Regions from separate parts of the Shewanella sp. FJAT-51649 genome, predicted to be linked through region 1. Evidence: riboswitches for the same ligand, from Rfam matches in the RefSeq annotation. Region 1 holds a riboswitch; the other holds the start of a gene.
The links. Region 1 has a riboswitch for cobalamin ahead of K0H59_RS17525 (TonB-dependent receptor). Riboswitches for the same ligand answer to the same signal wherever they lie in the genome.
Positions count from the first base shown of each region.

Region 2: linked by a shared signal. The riboswitch ahead of K0H59_RS16600 (ABC transporter ATP-binding protein) and the one ahead of K0H59_RS17525 (TonB-dependent receptor) in region 1 are both predicted to bind cobalamin.

Region 1 is NZ_CP080411.1:3,991,443-4,003,512, reverse strand. Features, by position in the region: gene K0H59_RS17540 (DUF3592 domain-containing protein) at 1-321, shown strand, start outside; gene K0H59_RS17535 (hypothetical protein) at 325-1,761, shown strand; gene K0H59_RS17530 (hypothetical protein) at 2,008-2,676, shown strand; cobalamin riboswitch at 2,804-3,034, shown strand; gene K0H59_RS17525 (TonB-dependent receptor) at 3,143-5,104, shown strand; gene K0H59_RS17520 (HDOD domain-containing protein) at 5,386-6,114, shown strand; gene K0H59_RS17515 (LysR family transcriptional regulator) at 6,176-7,081, opposite strand; gene metE (5-methyltetrahydropteroyltriglutamate--homocysteine S-methyltransferase) at 7,282-9,552, shown strand; gene K0H59_RS17505 (3-oxoacid CoA-transferase subunit B) at 9,687-10,349, opposite strand; gene K0H59_RS17500 (CoA transferase subunit A) at 10,359-11,066, opposite strand; gene K0H59_RS17495 (3-hydroxybutyrate dehydrogenase) at 11,219-12,070, shown strand, end outside.
Region 2 is NZ_CP080411.1:3,758,913-3,770,982, reverse strand. Features, by position in the region: gene K0H59_RS16635 (hypothetical protein) at 1-1,202, opposite strand, end outside; gene K0H59_RS16630 (dienelactone hydrolase family protein) at 1,474-2,436, shown strand; gene K0H59_RS16625 (HEPN domain-containing protein) at 3,143-3,673, shown strand; gene K0H59_RS16620 (hypothetical protein) at 3,694-4,113, shown strand; gene K0H59_RS16615 (hypothetical protein) at 4,215-4,811, shown strand; gene metH (methionine synthase) at 5,247-8,981, opposite strand; gene K0H59_RS16605 (histidine phosphatase family protein) at 9,191-9,913, shown strand; cobalamin riboswitch at 10,093-10,252, shown strand; gene K0H59_RS16600 (ABC transporter ATP-binding protein) at 10,385-11,365, shown strand; gene K0H59_RS16595 (iron ABC transporter permease) at 11,362-12,070, shown strand, end outside.

The DNA.
Region 1 (12,070 bases):
CTCTACTTAGTAACATTAGTGCTCGACAATACCGCACTGAACCGCCAAGTGGGGCAGGCTATCGGCCCAGTTCAACGGTTGATCTTAACAGCCTTAAAACAGGCAATGCCATTTGACGCGCTCAGCCAAGACTGTGCGCAGACACTGGATAAACAAATTCAAGTGCTCTTAACCCGTTTAAATACGACTCAGGGTTTTGAATACGAACTCAAGCTGCTACTCGAGTCGATATCAGGCAAATTAGCACAACCCAATCAGCAACCCGCGTTTTCAGTAACCAAAGTATCAGCAACCAAAATTTCAGCAAATACAGGGAAATAAGTAATGCAGTCTTATCCTATATCACGCCCCTTGGCATTGGTGGCCGCCTTAGTGGCGTTACAATTAACCGCCTGTAGCCAGCCTAAGCCCGTAGCCGTAGTCGAAAATGAAAAGGAATCCTTGCTGCAATTTGATAACGGCAAGCTTATCCAGTTTAAGGAAGAGGCAAATCCGAATTATCGCCATATTCCCTGCGATTTACCCGCAGTTGAGACTGTGGTGACCAACAGCACGGCCTTCGCTGCATTAACCAAGTCTGGTGAGGTGATCACTTGGGGCGATAGTTTTGCCGGTGGCGATAGCCGTGAGGTGACAGAACAACTTAAGCAAGTGAAGCAAATTGTCCCTGTTAAAGATGGGTTTGCTGCGCTGCGCCAAGATGGCACTGTGGTCTATTGGGGCAATGCGGGCAAGTTGAGTCTGGACAAGGCATTGCAAGCGCGCATGACCAATATCACTAAGTTATTCGCTAACCGAGAGGCCGTAGCCGCCCTCGACGCCAATGGTAAGGTGCATACTTGGGGCTACGGGCCTTACGGCGGCAATAGTTTGCAGGTGCAGGATGAGTTAGTCGATGTGGTCGATATCTTTGCTAAAGGGCGCAGTTTTATTGCCCTGAAAAAAGACGCCAGCGCCGTAGTTTGGGGGGAGGTTGAAAGTTCGACCAATATGAAGAAGTTGCAGTCGCAGCTGACGGATATTAAACATATCGAATATTTTCAAAATACCTATGCCGCCTTAAAAAAAGATGGCTCAGTGGTGAGTTGGGGCTGGCGCAGTGATGCTTATCCTATCCGCAGCGCGCTTAAGGATGTGGTGAGTCTCACGGCAAACAGTTGCGCGTTTGCGGTGTTAAGTCCAACGGGTGACGCGCATTTCTGGGGCGATGGCATTAACTGTGGCGTCGATTGGATTAAGAAAACCGATATCACAGGCGTGAAAGAGATTATCAGCGTCGGCCCGGGATTCTTGCTACTGCGTGACAACACTACGCCGCAAATTCTCGCCGACGATACGGATTACGCCTATCTGTTTGGCTTTCATCAGGCTCAAGAGATCCTCGACAAGTATTGGCAGCAGGGCAGCAAAATTACCCTAGGCAAGTCCTCCTTTGCCTTTACGCGCCCCGACGGCAAAGTGGTACCCGTCGGTTATCGGGCAAACCTTAAAAATGTCGAGCAACTGATTGAACGCATTCCGCGCCTCACTTGGTTAGCGCAGGCAAATGATGGTTTTGTGGGGATCAGTGAAAAGGGAGAATGGGTCTCTTGGTCGATGAATCTCGGAATGTTTGATAAATCGCCTGTACAACCTGCAGATTCCTTGGTGGTTAAGCCGCTGGAATTTACCCTCGCTGCCCAATGTGAGACCCCGGAGCAACGTCAGGCGATTTTGAGTCAGGCAAGGCCGCAGCGGAAAATCAATTGGTCATTTGAATAATTCATTGTTGGGCATGTAGGGCATACCTCTGCTGGTGAAGATCCATTCACCAGCTTTTTTAATCCCTCACAGCCCCTATCTTCAGCTGCTATTTACTGTTTTACAGTTGTTATGACTGTATAAGTATCATTTTGTTTCGTTTTTTAACTGTTATCTTATTTACATCTTCGCTAGAATGCTGGATGTTTTCTATGCAATTTCATATGTCGTATTAACCCATAACAATGCGATACAAGGATGATAATAATGAAATGTATACCCCATATGCAGATGAGGTTATGGCAGGGTGCGAGCGTATTGATGCTATGCAGCCTAATCGGCTCCGAATCCGTCGAGGCGAAATTGGATATGCCTCGCCATGAGAGCAGTGCTTCCCATTCACATGTGCTTCCCGTCTTTAGCCAGCAATTAGGATTTAACCTGCCTGAGGGGTGGCGCAAAGCCTACCACGAAGAACGTGCGGGTATGTTTATGGCGGAATTTGTGCCGGAGCAGGAGGCGCTCAATCAATGGAGTGCGCTGTTTTGTGTGCAAGGCTTTAAGGATATGGCCGAAAGCGTGAGCCCGGAGCAGTTTTTAGATGCGATGGCCGAGACTTACCAAGCCTCCTGTGACGGTGAGGTGGTTTACCAAAAGCTGGGGGATACCCAAGTGGATGGTCACGACGGATTTCAAGCGATTCTCGGTTGTACCACTATGCCGAATGTCCATGGCGCAACTCAATTCAATCCAACGGCCTTTACCTCTCATCCCCAGGGCGAAATTGGTTATTACACTGTAGTGAGTGGCGACAAGGATTTGTATTTGCTGCATAAATCGATGCGTGGTGAGGTGTTTTCTGCCGATAAACCTCCTCTACAAGCGGCCAACAGTGCCGACTTTATCTCAGCCTTGGCGCCCTTTTCCTTAAAGTAGTTGTCAGTCGATAGACGGATGATCATGGACTTTCATCCGTATAGACGTCTATAATGCGCGCGCTCAGGCTTGATATGCCACGAGCCTTGTTGGGCGTTAACTGGTTTTTTCGCCCTATGAACCTCATTTTTAGTCAACCTTCTGTGGTGCTTGCGACGCATTCGTCGCGAGATAATCGGGAAGCCAGTGAAATTCTGGCACTGCCCCCGCAACGGTAAAAGGTGAGAGACGACCGCATTCGCAAGGTAGCTCAAGGTTAGCCAGAGAATCGAGTGTGCAAAGGTCAGTTTCGCGTTTATCTCTCGTTGAGATAGACATAGCCTAAGTCCGGAGACCGGCCCTAAAGGTGTTTTTGAGATTTCGGTGGGCAGATCTCAAAATGCGATAGTGACTGTCAGTATTTGTTACTGAATCAACGGTATCGTGGCGCCAATGCCCCGTTTTCCTTGCAGGAGTTAAAGGTAAAATGGGAACACATCCAACTAAAATCGCGCTGCTGATCGGCAGCCTTTGCAGCTTTTCTGTTATCGCCCCCGCCGTGGCGGCCGATGATGCCAGCGTCGCCAAAGTCGATGAGCATATTGTCGTCATTGGCCGTTCAGACAAGACCCCCTTAAATATTGCCGCCAATGTGAATGTGATTGATGCCGCTGCGATTGAGCAGAGCGGCGCAACCAGCTTGACCGAAGTCTTACGTGGTCAAAGCGGTATTCAGCTGTCCGACAATAACATTGGTACTAGCTTTGCGATGCGCGGCTTTAGCGCGAGCTCTGCGGTTAATAACACGCTGATTTTGCTCGATGGTCGTCGCTTGAATAATATCGATATCGCCGCACCTAGCCTGAATGCGATTCCACTCAATTTAATTGAGCGTGTTGAAATTCTATCTGGCAGTGCCGGCGTGCTCTATGGCGACCAAGCGGTAGGCGGGGTGATCAACATTGTGACTAAATCGCCTGAGAATACGGGCGGCAGCGTGCAATTATCCGGCGGCAGCTTTAATACCTACGAAGGTCGCGGCGATGTGTCGGGCGCCATCAATAAAGATTGGCACTATTTCCTGACTGGTAGCTACAACCAAGGCGATAACTATCGCAAGCATAATGCCAATGAAACTGGCTCTATCTTAGGCCGTATTCAATATAAAACCGCCACTGATTCTTTCTTCGTTGAAACCAGCTATTACGATGATGACCGCGAGAATCCAGGTTCGTTGACGGTAAAACAGTTCAAAGAAAATCCACGTCAGTCTTCTAATAGCAGCGAATATGTTCATGAGATGACCACGGCGGTGCGCAGCGGTTATCAGCATCAGCTTAACCAAAACTGGGCCTTGGCGGCGGATCTGGATTACAGCGATACCTTAGTGAGTTCATTAAACTGGGGGGCGGGTAGCCATAATACTCGCTCGCTGCTGATGTTTAGTCCTAAAGCGCTCGCAACCTACAGCACTCGTCAAGGTGAGCTAAACCTAGTCACGGGTTTGGATATCAGCCGCGGTAAGGCCGAGTTTGACTCTATGGCGCGCAGCAACGTGCAGGAAATGCAGAGTGCTTACCTGCAAGCCACAGTGCCATTAAGCCACACCTTAAGCTATGTGGTGGGCGGACGTTATGCGCGAGTGACCGACGATCTGGTCGATGGCAATGTCTATCCAAACGGTATCGATTTAGATGAAGATGCGACCGCATTCGAGTTCGGTTTAAATTACCGTCCGAGCGCCGAGCACAGATTCTATCTGCGTGGTGATGAAAACTTCCGCTTCGCTAAGGTCGATGAGCAAGCTTACACCCCGAAAGATGTGTATGGCTTAAAGCCGCAGACGGGGCGTTCCTATGAGGCGGGTTGGGATTGGACTGTTGCTAGCCAAAGCCTACGCGTCAGCCTATATCGCCTCGATTTAGAAGATGAAATCGTCTTCGACCCAAGCGCTGAAAAACCTGTTGGTGGCAGCTTCCAAGGCGCCAACGTCAATGCCGATGCTTCACGCCGCTATGGCGCGAGTGCCGATTGGGATTGGCAGGTCACTCAAGCCCTAACCCTAGGCTTGGAATATAACTATATCGATGCCGAATTTACCGATGGGGTGAATGATGGCAAGCAATTGTCTTGGGTGGCTGAGCATACGGGACGCGGTTATGTCAGCATGGATTTTGCCGAGCATTTCCAAGTGTTTGCCGAGGCGATTTACACGGGTGATCGTTTTATCGAAGGCGATAACGCTAACGAGGGCGATAAATTATCTAGCTATGTTTTAGGTAATCTGGCCCTGAACTATACCCGTGATGCTTGGTTAGCGAGCCTGCGTATCGATAACCTGTTTGATAAAGAGTATGTTAGCTCGGGTTATTACGGTGGCATTTGGGGTGATAGCTATTACGCTGGTCGCGGACGTGATATTCGCTTGACTGTGGGTTACCGCTTCTAAGCTTGAGACTAATCGTTAATCTATATAAGGCCAGACTCTGTCTGGCCTTATTATTTCTGTTGTTTGGCTATACGCAGAGAAAAATCCATTTTCTCGGTGTATTCTTTATAAGTTCGCCCTATATTCAGATAGCCTAAGTCGTTGCTTGTGCTGTAGATCACTGCATCTAAAGCATAGTCACAATTATTCTACGACTTAGGGCTGAAATTCTTTGTAGTTTGGGTATGATGTGAGCGGTATTCGAATCATCTTATAGCAAATTAACAGGTGTAAAGTGTCTTATGACAGATCTTGAGCAACAGGTTTTTACTCAAGTGAGAGCCATCATAGCGAATGAAGAGCAAGTGATTGGTCGCCGTGGGATCTTAATTCCACTCAAAAAAGCGATCCTTGCCGAAGGCGACATTCGTAATGTGATCGATATTATTTCGAGCGATCCCGCATTAGCTGCTCATATGTTGATGCGCAGTAATTCGGCGCAGGCTTCAGGCGTCGTAAATCCTAAATCTCGTTCCTTAAAAGACGCCCTGATCCGTTTAGGCCAGGTTAATATTTATCGTTATGCCTTCACCTTCTACTTGAAAGAACGCCTCGATGAACTCCCCCAACCCTATAAGAAGTTGGTGCAAGGTTATTGGAAACTCACGGAGAATATTGCTACCGATGCGGTCGACAGCCTAGTCGATATGCCGGATGTTGAAGTTGACCCTGATGAAGTACAAACCTTGGCGCTGTTTAGCGTGTTCGGGCAAATCATTGCCTTAACGGCCTTTGCATACTTAAATGCCAGCTCTGAGCAATCTTTCCCGTTAAGCGTGATTAAGTCATTGATTGATAATCAGCAGCAGACCTTAACCATCGAAGCCTTTGAGGCTTTAGATCTCGATCAGGATCTGCGCCAAGAGTTTATGATCGCCCATAATCTGCGCCAGACCCGTAATCAAAATTCTCCCGGGTTGATTCTACGTCGTGTGCTCTCGATGCGCGGTATGTTACTCAACCCGCTTTAGGCATGTGCCTTTAATAAAAAAGCCTGCGATTGCAGGCTTTTTTTATGCTGTTTTTACGGCGCTAATTGGATTTTTGCTGACGCGCTAAGCCTTCGCTGGCCACCAGTTGCAGCCAGTTTTGCACTAAGGCTGAGTTCGCGCTGTGGCGGCGATAGGCACCAAATAGTGGGCGTTTTAAGCCTTCTTGGCCGAGTTTGACTGAAGCTAAACTCAAGCCATGTCCCTCATTGATTGACCAGTTGGGCAGGGCCGCGATACCGTCCTTACAGGCGATGCGTTGCAATAACATCATGGTCAAATCGCAGGTTTTTTGCTCGCCCGCCTCAACACCAGCCGGTTCTAAAAAGTGGCGGTAAATATCTAAACGCGCCAGTGGCACTGGGTAGCTGATAATGGGTAAGCGAGCTAATTGCTTAGGCGTAACATAGGCTTCTTTCGCTAAGGGATGATCCTTGGCAACCACTAACTTCACTTCAAAATCAAACAAATGCTGATAGGCGAGCGAGTGCCCCGGCACGGGATCTGAGGTCAGCACTATATCGAGTTCGCCCATCTCCAAGGCATTGAGCGAATCGAATAGATGACGGCTCGACAGATCTAACTCGGCCTGCGGATGATCTTGCCTAAATTGCTCCATCACTGGCATTAACCAGCGAAAACAGCTGTGGCATTCAATCCCGACTCTGAGCTGATTGGTCTCTGTCTCTAGGCCATTTTTCAGATCCGTTTCCGTTTCTAACACCTTCGGCAGGATCTCCTCGGCGAGGTGCAACAGCCGTGCGCCTTCTTGAGTAAAGGAGAGGGGTTTGCTTTTACGCACAAAAATGGGCGAGTTAATTCGTTGCTCTAACTCCTTAATTTGATGGGAGAGAGCCGATTGAGTGACAAAACGTTTTTTGGCTGCGCCCGCCAAGCTGCCACTTTCCTTCAGTGCCATTAAGGTTCGCAGATGTCTTAGTTCGATCATGATCACTCCAAGTGAATTTCGCTCATGTTGTGCTTGAAATCAATTCGGTTGCTGGCATAGAGACTATCACAATAAACTTCTAGACGTCCAGACGCCCATTGTGATTTATCTAGGCTTAAATGCGAAAAATTGCCAAGAAAACACCATCAGCTGGGTGCTAGTGCCGAATATGGCTTATCTCAAATAAAGGAAGATATGGTATGCAATTAAACAGTCTTGGTTTTCCCCGTATCGGGCGTCGTCGTGAACTGAAATTTGCCCTCGAAAAATACTGGCGTGGTGAGAGCACTCAAGCTGAACTGCATGAGGTGGCCAAGGAGTTACGTCGTACCCATTGGCAATGGCAAGTGGCCGCAGGGATCGAGCAAGTGCCAGTGGGTGATTTTGCCTTTTACGATCAAGTGTTAACCCTGAGTGCGACCCTTAACGCTATTCCAGATCGCCACCGCGGCGAGGGCGCTATCGATCTTGATACCTTATTCCGCGTTGCCCGTGGCCGTGCGCCAACTGGCACCGATGCGCCAGCCTCTGAAATGACGAAGTATTTCAACACTAACTATCACTACTTAGTGCCAGAGCTTAAGCAAGACCAAGTGTTCTCTATCGCCTATGAGCAGTTTTTTGATGAAGTGGCCGAGGCACAGGCGCTGGGTTATCAAGCCAAGCCCGTGTTGTTAGGTCCTGTGAGTTACTTGTATCTGGCCAAAACCGTGGGTCAGGATTTCGATAAACTCAGCCTATTGCCCAATCTGTTAAAGGCCTATGCCGACATTCTTGCGCGTTTTGCCGCGCAGGGCGTGACTTGGGTACAGCTTGAGGAGCCAATCCTAGCACTCGAATTAACCGCCGATTGGCAAGCGGCGATTAGCGAAGCTTATCAAGCGCTTAAAACGGCTCAAGTGAAGATTTTACTCACCAGTTACTATGGCAGCATTAGTCATCATCAGGCGCTGGTTTCCGCGTTGCCGGTGGCGGGTCTGCACCTCGATTTAGTGACTGCCCCTGAACAATTGGCCTTGTTTGCCAATGCCTTAAGATCAGATCAAATTCTCTCAGCGGGTGTAGTTAATGGCCGTAACGTGTGGGCGGCAGAGGTTGACCTGATTGTCGAGCGTATCGGCAGTGTTGCCAGAGACTTAGGTGCGCGCCTATGGATTGGCACTTCCTGTTCACTGCTGCACAGCCCTGTGGATTTAGAGGTAGAGACAACCCTCACGCCAGCGTTACGTCAGCAGCTCGCATTTGCTAAGCAAAAGCTGTTGGAACTGGCCAATGTGCGCCAATTGTTACAGGCTCCAGAGTCTGTTGCCGCCAAAGAGATAGTTAACACCTGTTTGGCACGCCGTGAGGCTAAGGCACAGGCTGCGGATGCAAAAGTGATCGCCCGTGTCGCTGCGCTCACCCAAGCTGACTATGAACGTGTGAGCGAATTTACTGAGCGCCAAGCGGTACAGCAGCGCAAGTATCGTTTGCCATTGCTGCCCACGACCACGATTGGCTCATTCCCACAAACGCCCGCCATTCGTGGTTTACGTAGCCGCTGGCGCAAAGGGGAGTTAAGCGATGCCCAATATACCGAGCAGTTGCAGCAAGTGACCCGCGATACCATAGACCGTCAGCTCAAACTCGGTATCGATGTGCTAGTTCATGGTGAGGCCGAGCGTAATGACATGGTGGAATACTTCGGCGAGCAGCTCGAAGGCGTGGGCTTTACCAAAAATGGTTGGGTGCAGAGTTATGGTTCTCGCTGCGTTAAGCCGCCGTTGATTTATGGTGATGTGAGCCGCCCTAAGGCCATGACGGTTGAGTGGGCCGAATTCGCCCAAAGCCTGACGGACAAACCCGTCAAAGGTATGTTAACGGGCCCGGTGACGATTCTACATTGGTCGTTTGCCCGTGAAGATATCAGCCGCGATACCATTGCCACCCAATTGGCGCTGGCAATCAGAGATGAAGTGGTGGATTTACAAAATGCGGGTATTGGCATTATTCAAATTGATGAACCCGCCTTCCGCGAAGGTCTGCCATTAAAGCAGAGCGAGTGGCAAGCTTACTTAGATTGGGCGGTGAATGCCTTTAAACTGAGTGCAGCGGGTGTTGTGGATGAAACTCAAATCCACACCCATATGTGCTACAGCGAGTTTAACGACACGATCGCCGCCATTGCCGCCATGGATGCAGATGTGATCACCATCGAGACCTCGCGTTCACGCATGGAACTGCTCAACGCCTTTGAAGATTTTGAATATCCAAATGAAATTGGCCCAGGCGTTTACGATATCCATTCGCCAAATACGCCAAGTGTGGAGGCCATGGTGCACCTTATCGAAAAAGCGGCGCAAAAAGTGCCTGTGCGTCAACTCTGGGTTAACCCTGATTGCGGCCTGAAGACCCGCACTTGGGATGAGGTTGAGCCCGCGCTGAAGAACATGGTTGATGCGACCCGCGAACTGCGTCGCCGCCTTGGATAAGCGCTTGTAATATCCGCAATTAATGCCTCTTTGGCATAGCGTAAAAAATAGGGATACCTTAGGTATCCCTATTTTTATTGGCGATTTGAAAAGGCATGTTGGAATGCGAACTTGAGCCTACTGTTTAATGGTGCTTATTCGTTAAACATCATCTCTGGGACATGCTCAGGTACCACCAATTCGCCTGCGGTGAGCTTGATAATCTCCTCGACACTCACACCTGGCGCACGTTCTAGTAGATGAAATTTGCCTTCTTTGATTTCGATAAAGGCTAAGTCTGTCAGTACTTTTTTGATACAGCCCTTACCCGTTAGCGGCAGGGTGCACTCGGTTAACAGCTTAGATTCACCTTGTTTTGAAGCGTGGGTCATGGTCACAATTATATTGTCGGCGCCGGCGACAAGATCCATGGCGCCGCCCATGCCTTTAATCAGTTTTCCAGGGATCATATAGGAGGCGATATTGCCCTGAGTGTCGACCTCAAAGGCGCCTAATACGGTGAGATCCACATGGCCGCCACGGATCATCGCAAAGGACTCGGCGGAGTCGAAGAGGGCGGCGCCCCTTGCCATAGTCACGGTTTGTTTTCCTGCATTGATTAAGTCGGCATCGACCTCTTCCATGGTTGGAAAAGGCCCCATCCCTAGGAGGCCGTTTTCGGATTGCAACATTACTTCAATGCCTTCGGGAATGTAATTTGCCACCAGTGTGGGGATACCAATGCCGAGATTCACGTAATAGCCATCTTTGAGTTCTTGGGCGACGCGCTGGGCGAGTTGTTCTCTTGAAAGTGCCATAACTAAATCCTATTTGCTGGAGGGGCGGGTAGTCAGTTGTTCGATACGTTTCTCGAAGCTGCCTTGGATAAGCCGATCGACATAGATGCCGGGCGTATGGATTTCATCGGGATCTAATTGACCCGGCTCGACAATTTCCTCCACCTCCACCACGGTTATCTTGCCCGCTGTGGCGGCAAGCGGATTGAAGTTACGGGCGGTTCTGCGAAAGACTAAATTGCCGAAGGTGTCGGCCTTCCAGGCTTTGACTATGGCAAAGTCGCCTGTAATGGACTCTTCAAGAATATAATGGCGCCCATTGAATTCTTTGACTTCTTTACCTATTGCCACGTCAGTGCCATAGCCGGTTGCGGTATAAAAAGCCGGAATGCCCGCGCCCGCCGCTCGCATTTTTTCCGCCAGCGTGCCCTGCGGCGTGAGTTCGACTTCCAGTTCGCCAGACATCATCTGCGCCTCGAAGTTAGCATTCTCGCCCACATAGGAGGCGATCATTTTTTTGATCTGTTTATCGAGCAGTAAGATCCCAAGCCCGTATTCCGTGGTGCCGCAGTTATTGGAGACGACGGTCAGGTTTTTGGTGCCCTTGTGTTTGATTTCTTTGATGAGATTTTCAGGAATACCGCAAAGGCCAAAGCCGCCCGCGATCACCGTCATTCCATCTTCGAGTCCCGCTAACGCATCGGCGTAGCTGGTAACCACCTTATTCAATCCAGACATGGAGTGCTCTCTTACGCTTGCTGAAAGTGTGGCGCTTACTATTACCCAATTTCTCGGGCGCTCCTATGGTACTAAGGTGCCAAATAAAACCGCGGCCAATTGCCATATTCTAGTGACATTGAGTCTGGGGCGTTGAGGATGGGCGCCCCGCTATGCCTGTGTTCAAAGCATGGGTAAAAGACTGTGACTGGATTTTAAAGCATCGGGAGACAAGCAATATGGCGGTTGAACACACAAGCTTAAAAGGCAAGGTAGGGCTGATCACCGGTTCCACCAGTGGAATTGGATTAGCAACGGCCCATGTGCTGGCGGAGCAAGGTTGTCATCTGATCCTGCACGGATTAATGCAAGAGGCCGAGGGGCGGCGCCTCGCGGCGGAGTTTGCCGAGCAATATCACATTCACACTTACTTCAGTAACGCCGATCTGCGGGATCCCGAGAGCATTCATGCCTTTATGGATGCTGGCGTTAAGACATTGGGCAGTATTGATATTTTGGTGAATAACGCCGGTATTCAACACACTGAAAATGTTGCGCATTTCCCGATTGATAAATGGAACGACATTATCGCCATTAACCTGTCCTCAGCCTTTCATACCATTCAACAAGCCGTGCCTGCGATGGCCGAAAAGCGTTGGGGCCGAATTATCAATATCGCCTCGGTGCATGGCTTAGTAGCCTCGGTCAACAAGGCGGCCTATTGTGCGGCTAAACACGGGATTGTCGGCTTAACCAAAGTCGTGGCTATCGAGTGCGCCGAGCAGGGGATTACCGTCAATGCGATTTGCCCTGGCTGGGTGGATACGCCGCTGATCAACAAGCAGATTGAGGCCATCGCCAGCAATAAGGGCTTAAGCTACGACGAGGCTAAGTACCAGCTCGTCACGGCAAAACAACCCCTGCCAGAGATGCTCGACCCACGTCAGATTGGCGAATTTGTGCTGTTTTTATGTAGCAGTGCGGCGCGGGGAATTACGGGCGCATCGCTGGCCATGGACGGCGCC
Region 2 (12,070 bases), 230 kb from region 1:
CTCATCCGCTTGAGTTTATCGGCGGTGTTATCCCAACCCGTGGCGATAATATTGGTCGACGACTCAATGTTGCGGCTGAAATTAACCGCCGCCCCCGTGCTGTGTTGCCAGAAGTTTAGATCTAACGCTTTTCCGCTCTCATCAAAGGCGGTGATATCCTCATAGCGCATATTGCCGACCACATATTGCGGGCTCATGGCATGCACAAAGCGCAGTTGGATCTCCTCGGGAGTATCGCTGCCCCAGTCGCCAATATTATCAATAATCCCTTGGTGATCAGCTAATAAGGATTGGATAAATGCCTTGTCGGTAGGCTTATATTCCCGCGGTACATCGCTGATGGGATAAAGCTCCTTTTGCTTATCATCGATATCCCGCTCGGCATCGTAGTTGTCATCGGCATACCAAAGCAGGCTCATCACATCGGGGCGATCCTTAGGCGCCATAACGATGCGCTGGACAAAGGTTCTACCCCGCTGTTCATCCTGTTTAAATAGCGCCATGCTCTCCAACCAACCGGTTTTACGGTTAAGCTGGAACTTGCCGTAGACCTTAAGGTTACTGTTTTCGCCCTGTTGCTGTTTGTTCTGTAACACCGCCAGCAATCTATCGTCGCTCACTTGCTCAACCGTCCAGATTAACCGCTCATCCATGGGGGCGCTGGTGCTATAACCCACGCGGGGCTCAAGCTGCACGGGCAGGGTAGGCGATTGCTCAAATAGGGACTTAAGGCTCGTCCAGCGGTTAAATAGCTCGGCGATATCCTTCTGATTTATCTGGGTAACGGGCATGAGCCGATTGTTGTCACCATTTTTCAGCTCGAGATTAAAGCCCGCTTGAATGATGGAGGTGAGCTCTTTGCCACTGTTTTTTGGATCGATATTGCTGATGGGGATAGGCAGGGCGTGATCGCTTAATTGCATCAGGCTCGGCTGAACGAAGAAGTGGGCATCATTGGTCAATGGGGTGGCTAAGCTGGTCGCTTTACCCTGAGCATCCTGCAACTGGTAATTCAGTAGCACGCGCCCCTGCATGTTCTTTTGGGTTTCGATACCGTCATTGATGCTGAGGGTCGAAATCACCTGATATTCGCGTGCGCTGGGGATGCCCCCCGATTTATTGGAGCCTGCGCTATCGCACGCCGTTAACCCAACCGTGAGCGTGAGAGTGGTACAAATTACTCTGCATATCCCTATAGCCATCTGAACTCCATTGGCAACTTATGTTATTGAAATGTAAATCTATTAATCCGAAAATTGGCGACATTATACACAAAAAAGCCCCTAGGAAATAAAAAGCACATGCCAATCTGGGGGAAAGATCAGTCGTAAGTTTGCATGATGAATATCGGCCTAAGGCGAGAAAGCCGATTGCCCTAATCAGGCTTCATCCTTTACTCTTGTTAACGCCGCTAGATAACTCACAAGCTAGGGAAGACAAACCTGTGGTAGCTTGTTCAATGGAGAAAGAACGATGAGCCCACAACCCAAGTCCAACAATAACGCGCCAGCTGCCCAGCCTATCCCGCAGGAGGCCTTCGATTGGTACGATGAATATGCCCACGGCATCATCGACCGCCGCGAGTTTATGGCTCGCCTCGCAGGCCTTGTGGCACTGGGGTTTACCATGACAACGCTCACTGGCGCACTCATGCCCAACTACGCCTTAGCCGAACAAATCTCCTTTAACGATCCCAGTATTCAAGCCAGTTATGTGAAGTTTCCCTCCCCTGAGGGCTATGGCGAAGGTCGCGGTTATTTAGTGATGCCAACTTCTATGCTGATTCCCGGCAAAGAGGCGGGCGATCCTAAGACTTTGGATCCCACCAAAAAAGCCGCTGTTGTATTAGTGGTGCATGAAAACCGTGGCCTGAATCCTTATATCGAAGATGTGGCACGCCGCTTAGCGGCCAAAGGCTATATCGCCTTTGCCCCCGATGCGCTTTACAGCCTCGGCGGCTATCCCGGCAATGACGATGCTGGCCGCGCCATGCAAGCCAGCCTCGACAGAGCCAAAATCGAGCAGGACTTTATCGCCGCAGCCCGCTTTCTCAAGGCGCATCCCCAGTGTAATGGCAAACTCGGCGCCGTCGGTTTCTGCTTTGGCGGCTACATAGTCAATATGCTCGCCGCCAGCATTCCCGATGAGCTAGCTGCGGGCGTGCCTTTTTATGGCACCCCAGCAGCGACAGAGCTACGCAGCCGAGTCAAAGGCCCGCTAATGTTGCAATTTGCCGCTTTAGATCAACGGATTAACGACACTTGGGCCGAGTACGAAACCCAATTAAAGGCTAACAAGGCCGAGTATATTGCCTACCTCTATCCCAATGTGAATCATGGTTTTCATAACGATTCCACCGCCCGTTATGATGAGCCAACCGCCGAGCTCGCATGGGCAAGAACCTTGGATTTTTTTGGGAAGTACCTACAAGGTTAGGGATTGCCGAACGGCAATTGAGAAACGTTTTATTTGCGGTCTATCGACCGAGGTAAACCAAAGTCGTGGGTCTTCAACCCACACCCGATGATATTGCTGGTTCGCTTTGTGGAGCGAATTAGCAATGTTATTGCTGTAAAGTGATGGTGCGACTCATTGCCTGCCGCAGGCTTTTGCATTCTCTTACATTAGTTACACCAGTGACACGCCGTGCATACGTCCCTGTAAGCTCTACTAAAACATCCATGTTTTAGAAGGTCACTGGTGCAACAGTGCCACTTCTGGCATTCCCATTGGCAGTGGAGTTGTGGGTTTGCTCATAAATGCTACGCGCCAAAATTAGGTATCACTTAACTACTTAATTTGTAATGTGAAAGTGGTAGACAGATATTAAACAGAACGTTATCTTAGGTTTTTAACAAGGATGAAACTTAATCGTGACCTCGGTTAAGTTCACTTGCATCAGGAAGATGTATCTTTATCTCGCAAGAAACGCCTCCTGAACAATCCTTCACCTATCATCGTTGGCTAATGACTGTTAGCCAAGTGCGGTAGCTATGGAAAGCTTTGTCCGTTCAATGTTGGGAATTCGATGTTTGTAGCCTCGTTTATGAAGCGAATCAAAATAATGAGTTCCAGTAACTGCCTGATGTAGAAGACAGCACATCACTTTTACAAATCTAATTGCTTTTAGCTGGGGAATTTAATGTCTAATGCCTTAAATACATTTAAACGAGCAATCAATGATGCAAGAGCTTTGATCGAATGCTACGACGAACTAAATGTAAAACAGGAATCACAAGCATTGGGGGCATTAAAAAGAGCCGCTTTGATCATGACTATGACGGCTTGGGAAACCTATGTAGAAGATGTTGCTACAGAACTTTTCAACAACAAGTTTGGTGCACTAAAAGGGTGTCAAATTGGAAACTTTATGGAGCAGCAGTTTTCTACCCGCTTGAAAATGTTTCATAACCCAGACTCTGCTAAAACAAAGCAAATTTTTGAAGAGTTTTTCGGGATTGATGTTACAGAGCATTGGAAATGGTCGAATTATATCCCTAAACAAGCGAGAGAAACTCTAAATGCTTGGCTTAAAAAGCGTGGAGATGCGGTTCATCGTGCACAGGTCGAAATAGGAGCCCCTCAGATTATTAAGCGCGATGAAGTGGATAAATGTATTCGATTTATAACCGAGTTAGTGACTGCTACAGATAAAGCATTGGGTTCAGTTTAGTTAGGGTAGTGTGAGCAGCGATGAAACTAGTACTCCAGATTACCTTAGGGATTTTGCTAGCGAGCTTGGTTACTTTGTTAGTTCGAATTGGCTATCTAAGCTACGTCGAATATCGGGTTAAGCAAGAAATAAATGAAATCGCGTTACAGCAGCAACAGCGAGAAAAAGCTCGTCTACAAGCTGTAAAAGAACGTCAGCTTGCTGAATACCAAAAGCAACAAATTGCAATGCAACAGGCTGCGGAACAACGACGTATAGCACAACAAAACGAAGCCGCCCGCATACGTAAAGCCGAAGCATGGCGCAAATATTATATCGTCCCCGAAGACTGCAAAAACTATAAGTCAGATGAGCATATGGTCAACTGCCTAAACCATAAAGCCGACGCTAAAGCAGAATTTGATAAGGCGTATGATTCAGAAGTGTTAGTACTACCGTAATGAATTGATTTTATGTGAAAAATAAAGCCTTCACATTTTAAAGTCATAAAGATACGGTAGTTTATCTCTAGTGTGTAAATATTAACTGTTAAGGAAATTATATGGCTGAGTTAGGGGTTGCAGAATTCTCGATGATTGCCGTAACAACTGGGAATCCTAAAAAAACAAAAATTCGTAAGATTGTTAATCGAGAACCTTATGCATTTTACAAGGATTACTATTTGAATTTACGAACGGCTATTAAGTCATTGTTTACACAGAAAAGACATATTTCATACTTGTTCGACATTTCAAGGAAACAGTCAAATCCAACAAAGAAAATAAAGTTTGAGAGAATTTCAAATGTCTTTAAAAATTGGCAGTCAGGGAAAAACATTACTGCAGACACTCCATTAAAGGCGTCATACTTATATTCTAATACTGAAATCAATTGTAATCCTGAGCTTAATGTTGTTCTTAATGGTCAACCTAGACTTGTTAAGTTGCATTTCAATGAGGCCGAGAAAATGACTAGGGAGAGAGCAAATATAATCTGCGTACTTATGCAAGAGGCAATCAATGATCCAAGATACGAATATAGTGTTCTTGATTTGACAACAGGTAATGAGTTTATGTTTGATGGGGATTACGATAAAACAATTTCTCGTATATATAATGAAATCACTTCTCTTGAAGTTGAATGGGCTAAATTTGCTTGATAATTAAATTTTTGCTCAGGAATTATATTAATTTTGTTGAGAATGTTGTGCTGAATATTCGCCATGAAAGTGTAAAAATAAACACTGTATATGCATAGCTTTTTGAATGTGAAAGTTAACTCTAATGCTACAGAAGTTCACCTATCCCCTGCGAAGTTGCCGCGGGGCTTTGGAATAAATTGCGTGAGTCTCGGCATGGATGCCGAGCTAGCTTTCGGGGTACAGGATGTACCATCGGAAGCGATAGCAATTTATCCATAAGACCAAGGCTAGTCTCTAATGCATGTAACTTCGCTAGGGGCGGCAAGGGGAGATGCAAGAGGGGGATTGCTGTTGATCCCCTTCTTGCCCTGGTGTGGAATGGAATTCCACGACCTTTTCGGTCGCAAGACCGATCTTAGATCTCAAACCGCGTTAGCGTAAGTCCGATCCTGATTATTCAGGGTCATAATCCAACACTGGCGCTAGCCACTTCTCCGTTTCACTTACTGTCATCCCCTTACGCTTAGCGTAATCCTCCACCTGATCGCGGCCAATATTGGTCACGCCGAAGTAGCGGGATTTCGGGTGGGCAAAGTACCAGCCGGATACCGCGGCGGTGGGGAACATGGCGTAGCTTTCGGTAATGTTTAAGTCGATGGTTTCATTCGGCTTTAACAGTTCCCACAACAGGCCTTTTTCGGTGTGATCCGGGCAGGCGGGGTAACCCGGTGCGGGACGGATCCCTTTGTATTTCTCGCGAATTAAGGCTTCGTTATCGAGCTGCTCATCGGCGGCATAACCCCAGAATTCCTTACGTACGCGCTCGTGCATCCGCTCGGCAAAGGCTTCGGCCAGACGGTCGGCTAAGCATTTGAGCATAATGGCGTTGTAGTCATCGTGGTTGGCCTCAAAGCGGGCAATATGCTCGTCGATACCATGGCCAGCGGTGACCGCAAAGCCGCCCATATAGTCGGCAACGCCACTGTCCTTTGGCGCCACAAAGTCGGCCAGACAGAAGTTATCGTTGCCCACACGCTCAAGCTGCATCCGCAGGTGATGGGTGGTCATTTCGACTTCGGTGCGAGTCTCGTCGGTATAGAGCTCAATATCATCGAAGCCGACGGTATTGGCGGGGAATAGCCCAATCACGCCCTTGGCGGTGAGCCATTTTTCGTCGATGATTTTTTTAAGCATCGCCTGACCATCGGCGAACAGCTTTTGCGCCTCAACGCCCACCACTTTGTCGGTTAAGATCTCGGGGTAATGGCCGTGCAGCTCCCAGGCGCGGAAGAAGGGCGTCCAGTCGATACGGTCGACTAAGTCGGTTAATGGATAGTCTTCAAACACTTGGCGACCCAGCACATTGGGTTTGAACGGGGTGTAGTTTGCCCAGTCGTGCTGACAGCGGTTTTCGCGGGCAGCCTCTAGCGAGACGATTTCCTTACGCTTGGTTTGCGATAAACGCTTAATGCGCATCTCTTCGTATTCGGCGTAGGTCTCATCAATAGTCGCTTGGCGAGTTTCGTTGCTGACTAGCTTGCTGACCATAGGCACGGCGCGCGAGGCGTCGGCAATGTAAATCGCGCCATGGGGATAATGGGGCGCAATCTTCACCGCAGTATGGATTTTAGAGCAAGTGGCGCCGCCGATAATCGCCGGAATGGTAAGGCCTTCACGGTGGAAGGTTTTCACATTATGCACCATCTCATCGAGGCTTGGTGTGATAAGCCCGGACATGCCGATAATATCGATATTGTGCTCTTTTACGGCCTCGAGAATGCGTTCCACCGATACCATCACGCCTAAGTCGAACACCTCAAAACCGTTACAGGCGAGCACCACGCCGACAATATTCTTGCCGATATCGTGCACATCGCCCTTAACCGTGACCATCAAAATTCTGCCGTTAGATTGGCCTTCGACCTTCTCTTGCTCGATAAAGGGGTTGAGGTAGGCCACGGCCTTTTTCATCACCCGCGCCGACTTCACCACCTGTGGCAGGAACATTTTACCCGAGCCAAACAGGTCACCGACGATATTCATACCATCCATCAGTGGGCCTTCGATCACATCAAGTGGTCGTGAGGCAAGCTGGCGCGCCGCTTCGGTATCTTCGTCGATAAATTCGGTGATGCCTTTGACCAGCGCATGGGCGAGACGTTGATTCACCGGCCATGAGCGCCATTCTAAGTCTTCCTTCTTGGCGGCACTTGAGCCATCGCCACGGAATTTTTCAGCAATCTCAAGCAATTGCTCGGTATTGTTTGAGCCTTCAACTGGGCAAGGCAGGTTGAGCACGACGTTCTCGACCTTATCCTTAAGCTCGGGGTCGATATCATCGTAAATCGCTAACTGACCCGCGTTAACGATACCCATGTCCATGCCGACTTTAATCGCGTGGTACAGGAATACCGCGTGGATCGCCTCACGCACTGGGTTGTTACCGCGGAAGGAGAAGGACACGTTCGACACCCCGCCGGAAATCATCGCGTGGGGCAGGGTGGCCTTAATCTCTTTAATGGCTTCAATAAAATCGACGGCATAGTTATCGTGCTCATCGATACCCGTGGCGATGGCGAAGATATTCGGGTCGAAGATAATGTCTTCGGGTGGAAAGCCGACCTTATCGACCAGCACGCGGTAGGCGCGGGTACAGATCTCGACTTTGCGCGCCTTAGTGTCGGCCTGACCTTGCTCGTCGAACGCCATAATAATCGCCGCGGCGCCGTAGCGTTTCACTAGGGTTGCCTGCTCGATAAACTTTTCTTCGCCTTCCTTCAAGGAGATAGAGTTAACAATGCCCTTGCCTTGAATACATTTGAGGCCTGCTTCAATTACCTCCCACTTAGAGGAGTCGATCATAATCGGCACCCGGCTGATATCCGGCTCAGAGGCGATAAGATTTAAGAACTTATGCATCACCTCCACGCCATCGAGCATGCCTTCGTCCATGTTGATGTCGATGATCTGCGCGCCGCTTTCTACCTGTTCACGGGCAACATCGAGCGCCTGCTCGAACTTACCTTCTTTGATCAGTTTTAAAAACTTGGCCGAGCCAGTCACGTTGGTACGTTCGCCCACGTTCACAAACAGGGTTTGGGCGTCGATAGTGAGCGGTTCCAAACCCGAGAGACGGCAGGCGACGGGGATCTCGGGCAGTACCCGTGGTGCAAACGGTTCTACGGCTTCGCGAATAACCTTAATATGCTCGGGCGTGCTACCACAGCAGCCGCCGATAATGTTGAGCATGCCTTCGCGGGCCCATTCTTGAATAACGCTCGCCATATCCTCTGGGGTTTCATCGTAACCGCCAAACTCGTTTGGCAGGCCCGCGTTAGGGTGCGCCGAGACATAACATTCGGCGATGCGCGACAGTTCTTCAACGTAGGGGCGCAGCTCTTTAGGGCCGAGGGCGCAGTTAAGGCCGATGGATAAGGGCTTGATATGGCGAAGGGAGTTATAAAAGGCTTCGGTGGTTTGTCCGGTAAGGGTTCGGCCTGAGGCATCGGTAATGGTGCCTGAGATCATCACCGGTAAACGCGCGGGCGAATTTGCCCCAAAGAGTTCATCGAACACTGTTTCTATGGCAAATAAGGCGGCCTTAGCGTTTAAGGTATCGAAGATGGTCTCGACCATAATGATATCGGCGCCGCCCTCAATTAAGGCGCGGGTCGATTCGCAGTAAGCGGTCACTAACTCATCGAAGTGGATATTGCGATATCCTGGATCGTTAACATCGGGACTGATAGAGCAGGTACGGTTAGTGGGCCCTAACACACCGGCGACATAACGTGGTTTCCCCGTGGCTTGCTCGATTTCATCACAGGCCTCGCGGGCGAGGCGCGCACCTTCGCGGTTAATTTCGGCGGACAGCGACTGCATGTCGTAGTCGGCCATGGCGATAGTGGTGGCGTTGAAGGTGTTGGTTTCAATAATATCGGCACCGGCTAATAGGTAGTCGATGTGAATTTGTTTGATAATGTGTGGCTGCGTGAGCACTAAAAGATCGTTATTGCCCTTAACGTCGGTATGCCAATCCTTGAAGCGCTCGCCACGGTAATCCTCTTCCTCAAGCTTGTAGCCTTGGATCATAGTGCCCATGGCGCCGTCTAAAATCAGAATGCGCTTTGACAACTGGTTGCGAATGTCTGCCAGTGTTTGGCTGGCTCGATGGAGAGATATCGCCATAAATGATTACCTTTACTACAGCTAAGTTGAGTCCAAAGTACGCAATCGGGTGACAAATTGCATTTTATTATTGAATGTCGTTCGTTATATTTTGGACATTTATACGTATAGACGTCCATAATACGCGACATCGGATTGTCAGGGCAAGGCTAAAGTTGGTATAGCATAGGCGAGATAAGGCAGATAAAAACGCTAAAAGGAAAGATCAGATGAAGCAGCTCAGGTTATTACTGTTACGCCATGGAGAATGCGAGGGCGGGGCGATTTTGCGAGGCCGAGTCGATGTGCCACTGAGCGAAAAGGGCTGGCGGCAGATGTCGGCGGCGGTGGCGGCGCAGGCGACTGTGTGCCACGGCATTTATAGCTCGACCTCGAGGCGCTGCGCCGAGTTTGCCAAGGCCTTTGCGGCTGAGCTGCATTCGAGTGCGTCTGTAGGCATAAGTTTAGATGCGCCCGCGCCGTCGATGCTCAAGGTCAACCTGCTGGAGGAGTTACAGGAAATAGCCTTCGGCGATTGGGATGGCTGCCTGCTCGATGACTTATATCAACGCGACGGCGAGCGGATGGCGGCCTATTGGCAGAATCCCTGGGAGGTGACGCCGCCTAATGGTGAAGCCATGGCAAGTTTCGAAGCTCGTATCGATGGCGCGATAGCACAAATCCTTGATAAAGAGTTTGCCCTGCTGGCGATGGATGATGAACAAGCCCATGGGGAGTTTAATGCCAGTGCACCTGCAGCCAATATCTGGGTGGTGACCCACGGCGGGGTTATTCGCCACTTGATGTCAAGGGCGCTGGGGGCGGTGAAAACCTTAGGTTTTTACAGTCAGCTCGCCTTACCCGTGGCGGCGGTGGTAACCATTAATGTGCTCGAGGATGAGCAAGGTAAAAGATACTGGCGTTTAGACTGGCCATCGGGCCACTGTGAGTAGCTTGCAAGCATCAGTCATCGGATGATGAAAATTTTCTGATTTAAACAGCATTGCCTAATGGGCAAGATATAGGATAATGCTTTTCCCTGACATTTGAGCCAGATAACGAACCCAGTACGTTAAGCCCAAAGGTCGCAGAAATAGGTGTTGGGAATTTTGTGCGATTGAGTGCTATTGCTTAAAGGCAACAGTGCTTAAGCGCGCCGGATAACCCAAACATAATAGGGAATCGGGGAGCTGCCCGTCAGTAGCCCGAACTGTACCCGCAACTGTGAGTAGTCGAAGCGTTTTGTGTCTTCCCTACGAGTCAGGATACCTGCCTATTTCTGTTTTCGCTGCGTGCAGCCTTAGTTCTCGAGCGGGTAACTCGAGGGAGCAGAAGATGACATTAATGAGTTTCGCCCTGTTAACCCAAGTGGCTGCAGGCACAGATAACACCAATCAATATTCATGTGGGAGCAATCGTTAGTGATGCACTCCACATCGAGCCTTGCGCCCTTAGCGCCCGCTGCGACTTCCGCCAATATGGCACTTAAGGTCAGCCAACTGAGCTGGGCGATTGAGGGAAAAACCATCCTCTCGGAGATAAGCTTTGCCTTGCCGCAGGGGGAAATGCTCGGGCTGATAGGCCCCAACGGCGCGGGTAAATCCAGTTTGCTGCGCTGTTTATACCGCTTTATTCGCCCTGCCAAAGGTCATATCAGTTTGTTTTCGCAGGATATTAGCGAGCTGTCGCCCAAGGCGTTTGCCTGTAAAGTGGCGGTGGTGCAGCAGGATACGCCGCAATACTTCGACATGACCACAGAGCAATTGGTTGCCATGGGACTCACGCCGCATAAGGGGATGTTTGATACCAACTCCAGCGGCGATGGTGAAAAAATCGCTAAGGCGCTGGAAAAGGTCGGTCTGAGTCATAAAGTGCATCAACAATACGATCGTTTATCCGGCGGCGAGAAGCAACGCGCCCTGATCGCCCGCGCCATAGTGCAGCAGCCGCAATTGTTGATTTTAGATGAGCCGACAAACCACCTCGATATCCGCTATCAAATTCAAATCTTAGAGCTAGTGCGAAGCCTTGGGATCAGCGTAATCGCCTCGATTCACGACTTGAATTTAGCCAGCGCCCTGTGCGACCACTTATTGCTGCTGGACAAGGGGCAGGTGAGTGCCATGGGCACACCAGCTCAGGTTCTAACCGAGGAACGTATCGCCGAAGTCTTTGGAGTATGCGCCCAAGTGACGCCCCATCCACAGCATGGTAACCCCTTGATTAATTACTTTTATGGTTATCAAAAGCCCAAGAGCGATGCAGCGGGCGCGGCGAGTGACTCCCACGCAGCTTCGGCTCAAGAGCTACCTCCTGTGGCCTGCGCCTGCCATAACCCTAGCGCGCCAAACGAGGTCTTACAAAGAGCTGCATTGCAAAATGAGAGCGTCGAGAACACGCCATGATAGACACACTTAAACTGGTGACCATGAATTTTTTTAGCCACATTTTTACGCCGCTCACGCGTCAGCAATGGCTCATCTTAGGCTTGGCGGGTTTTGCCCTGCTTACCCCCATCGCCGCCGCGAGTTTTGGTGCGGCCAATATTAGCTTCTTAGATGTGCTGCAGGTGTTTATCAATAAACTCAGTCACTTGTTTATGGCCGATGAGGCCGTGAGCACCAGCAGCATGACAGAGCGGATTGTGATGGAGCTGCGACTGCCACGGATTATACTCGCCTTTGTGGCGGGGGCGGGGCTGTCCTTGGCGGGCAGCGTGCTGCAAACCGTGACCCGCAATCCCCTTGCCGATCCTTATCTATTCGGCATTAGCTCTGGCGCCTCCTTTGGCGCCGTGGTCATGCTGACGCTATTCACAGGTTCTGGCCTGTTTGGCAATGCGGGCACTATCGCCAATTCGGGGATTTTTAGCGGTTCAGGGACTTTTGCTGGGCTCTTGTGGTTTAGCTTACCCTTCGGCGCCTTTATTGGTGCCAGTCTGTCGGTGCTAATCGTGCTGGCGTTAGCTGGATTAGGCCTTAAGAGTCAGGTAGAACGCATGTTGCTCTCTGGGGTGGCGACCTCCTTTATGTTTAGCGCCTTAACCAGTTTATTGCTGTACTTTGCCAGCCCGCAGGCTACCGCATCGGTGTTATTTTGGAGCCTTGGCA